2 linked regions of the Rheinheimera salexigens genome follow. The protein of the gene in region 2 interacts with the protein of the main gene of each other region in a pairwise test. Links are inferred from orthologs where the notes say so. Each region holds a gene or a part of one and is shown on either strand. Other genes may lie near its edges.

The links.
Region 1: the proteins of ung (region 2) and ndk interact in binary tests that used the Escherichia coli proteins (3 or more experiments, as listed by UniProt). The link is inferred for Rheinheimera salexigens from one-to-one orthologs.

The regions. Positions count from the first base shown.
Region 1 is NZ_MKEK01000001.1:882,076-885,039, reverse strand. It holds ndk (nucleoside-diphosphate kinase), read right to left. Parts: upstream 1,717-2,964; coding sequence 1,285-1,716; downstream 1-1,284. Other genes in the region: hscA (Fe-S protein assembly chaperone HscA), read right to left, coding at 2,292-2,964; fdx (ISC system 2Fe-2S type ferredoxin), read right to left, coding at 1,953-2,288; BI198_RS04175 (bifunctional tRNA (adenosine(37)-C2)-methyltransferase TrmG/ribosomal RNA large subunit methyltransferase RlmN), read right to left, coding at 24-1,151; pilW (type IV pilus biogenesis/stability protein PilW), read right to left, coding at 1-8. UniProt on the Escherichia coli protein: Major role in the synthesis of nucleoside triphosphates other than ATP. The ATP gamma phosphate is transferred to the NDP beta phosphate via a ping-pong mechanism, using a phosphorylated active-site intermediate.
Region 2 is NZ_MKEK01000001.1:1,186,467-1,189,371, reverse strand. It holds ung (uracil-DNA glycosylase), read right to left. Parts: upstream 1,837-2,905; coding sequence 1,165-1,836; downstream 1-1,164. Other genes in the region: BI198_RS16320 (pyridoxal-phosphate dependent enzyme), read right to left, coding at 2,647-2,905; thrC (threonine synthase), read right to left, coding at 1,836-2,600; BI198_RS15880 (DUF3545 family protein), read left to right, coding at 891-1,064; pgi (glucose-6-phosphate isomerase), read left to right, coding at 1-777. UniProt on the Escherichia coli protein: Excises uracil residues from the DNA which can arise as a result of misincorporation of dUMP residues by DNA polymerase or due to deamination of cytosine.

The DNA of each region.
Region 1 (2,964 bases), 300 kb from region 2 along the record:
TTTAACACAGACCATTCCTTGAATTATGACAGTAATTTCACCGCGATTGGTTGTCCTTTCTCTTGCTTTTTAAGCTGGCGATTGGTTCTATCAATCACGTCACCCACTAACTGACCACAAGCAGCATCAATATCACCACCACGGGTTTTACGTACAATAACAGTAAAGCCATATTCATGTAAGACTTTGTTAAATCGGTCAATACGTGAATTGCTGGATCTTTTGTAAGGCGACCCAGGATAAGGGTTAAATGGGATCAGGTTAATTTTAGATGGCGTGTCTTTTAAAGCATGCGCTAATTCATGCGCTTGCTCCATGCTATCGTTAATACCATCTAACATAACATACTCAATAGTAACCTTGTCATTAGCTTTTGACGCCTCGACATAACGGCGTGAAGCAGCTAAAAACTCTTCCATTGGATATTTTTTATTTACCGGCACTAATTGATCGCGTAAGGCATTATTTGGCGCATGTAATGAAATCGCTAACGCGACATCAATTTTCTCGCGTAATAAGTCTAATGCAGGTACAACACCTGAGGTACTTAACGTTACACGGCGTTTTGATAAGCCAAAACCGAAATCTTCCAGCATTAATTGCATAGCCGGTACCACGTTATTTAAGTTAAGCAATGGTTCGCCCATGCCCATCATAACAACGTTAGTCACTGGTTTTACATCGCTACCGCCATAACTACCAATAATTTTAGCGACGCGCCATACCTGACCAATAATTTCCGACACGCTTAAATTACGGTTAAAACCTTGTTGTGCAGTCGAGCAAAATGAGCAATCTAACGCACAACCAACTTGGGAAGAAACACATAACGTGCGTCGATCTTTTTCTGGGATCCACACCGTTTCAACTTCTTGACCACCGCTTAGTCGCATAATGAACTTTATAGTGCCATCACTACTTTCTTGCTGCATCGCTACTTCTGGCGCTGTAATCTCACAACGTTTTTTTAGCTTTTCTCGCAATACTTTATTGATATTGGTCATTTCGTCAAAATTATCAACGCAATAGTGGTAAATCCATTTCATTACCTGATCGGCACGAAATGGCTTTTCGCCCATATCAACAAATAACTGCTGTATTTCGCTGCGCGTTAAATCAAGTAAATTAATTTTTTTCTGTTGCTCAGTCATGTGTCGAGCACTCCTTACCACAATAAACAATAGCTATAAAATACTGCTCTAAGTAGGTACTGTATTGATTAAGCACCTACTTAGATTAAGGGAGCCAATGCTCCCTTAAATCATTTTCATTAAGAGGTTAATCTTAACGAGTACGTGCACATAGCTCAGCTTCAGTGAAGAAGTAAGCAATTTCACGTGCAGCTGATGCCGCAGCGTCTGAACCGTGAACTGCGTTTTCATCAATGCTAGCAGCGTAGTCAGCACGTAAAGTACCGGCTAACGCTTCAGCTGGGTTAGTTGCGCCCATGATTTCACGATTTTTAAGTACCGCATTTTCGCCTTCTAAAACCTGAACCATCACTGGGCCAGAAATCATGAAAGACACTAATGCATTAAAAAATGGACGTGCTTTATGCTCAGCATAAAAGCCCTCAGCTTGTTCTTGGCTTAAGTGAACCATTTTTGAAGCAACAATACGTAAACCAGCAGTCTCAAAACGGTTGTAAATAGCACCAATTACATTTTTAGCAACTGCATCTGGTTTGATAATTGAAAAAGTACGTTCTAAGGCCATTATAGGCTCCTGATTAAAGTTAATGAATAAATAAGGTGATAAATTTTAAGGCGGCAAATTATACGCTATAAGTAAATAAAAACCTATTTGTTGCCGTAAAAAAGCTGTTTTTATAACCAATACTGTCAATTTTTACTTAAGCTAATTATCTTAAGTAAAAATAACAAAGCCTTACCACACGGGATAAGGCTTTATTTGCAATAACGAAGCATTAGGCTAACTAAATATCAGACTGTTTAGCCTTCGCTAACCATATTGACGGTATATTTTGGGATCTCGACAATTAAATCTTCATCGGCAATTCTTGCCTGACAGCCTAAACGAGATTCTGGCTCTAAGCCCCAGGCTTTATCTAACATATCGTCTTCTAATTCATCACTTTCTTTTAATGAATAAAAGCCTTCGCGAACAATAATATGGCAAGTGGTACAGGCACAGGATTTTTCACAGGCATGTTCAATAGAAATGCCATTGCGTAGCGCAACATCTAATACTGTTTCGCCAGGTTTAGCTTCTAACGCTGCGCCTTCAGGGCATAATTCAGCATGGGGTAAAAATACGATTTGAGCCATTTACTATACCTCGTCCACGTTATGACCTTGTAACGCAAGACGAATAGAACTATCCATTCGGCGCGCGGCAAAGTCGTCAGTCAGTGTGTTTGTCTGTTCAATTGCAGCTTTAATTGCTGCCGTGTCATCGCCAGCTTTCACTTGGGCTAACTCGACTAAAGCTTGTTTAATATCTGTTAATTCGTCAGCACTTAATAAAGCAGCATCCGCGGCTAACGCTTGAGTAATGGCTTCAAGTACGCGTTCAGCTTCAACTTGTTGCTCTCGTAGCAAGCGCAATTGCATATCTTCTCGTGCATATTGCATAGAGCTTTTTAACATAGTGGCGACTTGATCATCGCTTAAACCGTAAGACGGTTTAACTTGAATACTGGATTTAACGCCGGTCGATTTCTCTTCAGCATTAACACTTAATAAACCATCGGCATCAACTTGAAATGTCACGCGAATATGAGCGCCGCCTGCGGGCATCGCCGGGATATTACGCAGTTCAAACCGCGCCAATGAACGACAATCGTCAACTAGTTCACGTTCACCTTGCACTACATGCAAAGCCATAGCAGTTTGGCCATCTTTAAACGTAGTAAATTCTTGTGCACGTGACACCGGAATAACAGTATTTCGCGGAATAATTTTCTCGGTTAATCCACCCATGGTTTCTAAACCTAAAGACAGC
Region 2 (2,905 bases):
GGTGGCGAAGCGATGGACCAACACTTTGTCCAAACTCCGTTTACCGACAATATGCCGGTAATATTAGCCCTGTTAGGCATCTGGTATATCAATGGCTTTGGTTGTCAAACGCAAGCCATTTTACCTTACAGTCATTACCTGCGCTTACTACCCAGCTATGTGCAACAATTGGATATGGAGTCTAACGGTAAGAGTATTAAAGCAGATGGTCACAGCGTGAGTTATGCCACCGCCCCTGTTATTTGGGGTGATGCCGGCACTAATGGTCAACATGCTTATCATCAATTATTACACCAAAGCAGTTTAATTGTGCCTGCTGATTTTATTTTAGCTATTACCCCACAGCATCAACATAAAGAGCAGCATCAGCGTTTAGCGGCGCATTGCTTTGCTCAAACTCAAGCGCTTATGCAAGGTAAAACCTTTACCGAAGCCTACCAAGAGTGCTTAGCTGAAGGTATGGACTCAGAACAAGCTGCAGCTTTAGCGGTGCATAAAGTGTCTGCCGGTAATAAACCCAGTAACACCCTGCTACTGCCTACACTATCGCCGTATTATTTAGGCAGTTTAATCGCGCTGTATGAGCATAAAATATTCTGCCAAGGCATATTGTGGCAAATAAACTCTTTTGATCAGTGGGGAGTCGAGTTAGGCAAGCAATTATCAAAGCCTATTTTACAAGCTTTACAGGGTGATACCAACCAAGCCCTTGATAGCTCAACCCAAGGTTTAATTCAGCATTTTATGCAACGCTATACCCTAAATATGCAACGCTAAACCTTAAGATTGCTTTTTTGTCACTTGATTGTCACTTTGTTGTTTTAATATTTGCCAAAGTATGGTACATATTTAATCGATAATAACGACAACAACTATCAGAGAGGCCAGAAATGGATAGCTTCGAAGACTTACTGAATACGTTGGAACGCCCTGCTGCAAAACCGCGAACGGCGAAACAAAAATGGCGCGAAATAGAGCAACTAAAAGAACGCCATCAATTAAAGCAAGAACTCAAGGAATTAGATTGGACCATAGAGCCAGAGTTAGCTGACATTGAAATTTAAGCAACAACTTATCTAAATCAAAACGCTCGATAGTCATATCGAGCGTTTTTTTATGTGCTATGCAATGTTTTTTATGGGCTAAGTAATACTTTTTTATGGGCTAAGTAATAGCAGCTGGTAACTGCCAATTTATCGCTGTCTTACCTTGTTCGGTCAAGTAACCGTTAGTTAGTTTAAAATGATCACAGCCAAAAAAACCTCGATAAGCCGATAATGGCGAAGGATGCGGTGCGGTTAAAATAATATGGCGCTGGGCATCAATTAACTTAGCTTTACTTTCTGCATTGGCTCCCCAAAGTAAAAAAATCACCCCTTGGCAATGGTTATTAATTTGCTCAATAACATGATCGGTAAAACGTTGCCAACCTAGTTGTTTATGCGAGTTAGGCTTAGTCGCTACGACTGTTAAAACCGTATTAAGCAATAACACCCCTTGCTTAGCCCAGCTGTGTAAGCAGCCATGCTCTGGTATAACAAAGTCAGGGTATTCGTTAGCTAATTCTTTATAAATATTTTTTAACGACGGTGGCACACGCACACCAGCACGTACAGAAAACGCTAAACCATGGGCTTGATTCGGGCCGTGATAAGGATCTTGACCTAAAATAACCACTTTTAACTGGGCCAAAGGAGTAAGGTCAAAAGCCGCAAACATATCAGCTTCAGGCGGATAAATAACCTGACCTTCAAGCCTAGCTTGTTGCACTTGTTGCAATAGATGAACAAAATAATCTTGCTGTTTTTCTGCTGCTAATAGTGACTGCCAAGACATTAAGTTGTTTCCAAGTTTAATAACACTTGTTGCAATGCAGCAAAGTTTGCCTCGATATCAATACTTAAACTTTGCTCAGCGGCAAATCGCGCTAACACTGCCGGTAAACCTATTGGCGTTCCTAAAATATTTTCAACTTGCTCTTTAAACTTTGCTGGATGAGCAGTACCCAGAAAAACACCAATTTCGCCTGGCTCTAAGCTGCGCTTTAGCGCTTTATAGGCAACCGCCGCATGAGGCTCACTGGTATAACCGGCTTGGGCTAATTGCTTAACCCCTAACTGGGTATCATCTTCATCCACAGCAAAGGTTTCAATATCGCTGCGCTGGATCACACCTTGGGCTAATAGCGCTTCGACTCGCGGCCAATTATTCGGTGCACTAACATCCATGGCATTAGACAATGTTGCCACGGTCTTTTTAGGCTGCCATTGCCCACTGCGCCAATAACGTGGCACCGTGTCATTAGCATTGGTTGCCGCTAAAAAGCGTTTAATAGGCAAGCCTAAGGTTTTAGCAATTAACCCCGCGGTTAAGTTACCAAAATTACCACTTGGCACCGCAAAGACGACTTGGTCACGTTTGTCCGCTGGCAGTTGTGCTACCGCTTCAAAGTAATAACAAACTTGAGCAAATAAACGGCTAATATTAATCGAATTTGCCGAGTTAATATTAAGCTTCTGCACTAAGTCTTGCTGATCAAACACTTGCTTAACTAGGGTTTGGCATTGATCAAAATCGCCATCTACTGCTAAAGCCGTAATATTATCGCCTAAGGTGGTAAACAGCTTTTCTTGTAAATGGCTAATTTTAACCCTTAGGAAATAAAATAACGATTTTCACGCCTGGCTGCTGATAAAAAGCATGAGCAACTGCAGCACCGGTATCGCCTGAGGTTGCGGTAACAATAGTGGTATTTTTACCCTGCTGCGCTTTTGCTAAAGCTTGAGCCATAAAACGGGCGCCAAAGTCTTTAAAGGCTAATGTAGGGCCATGAAAAAGCTCTAAACAACTTATGCTGTCGCTAATCTGATTTAAAGGTGCACCAAAGGTAAAAGCAGCGGTTACC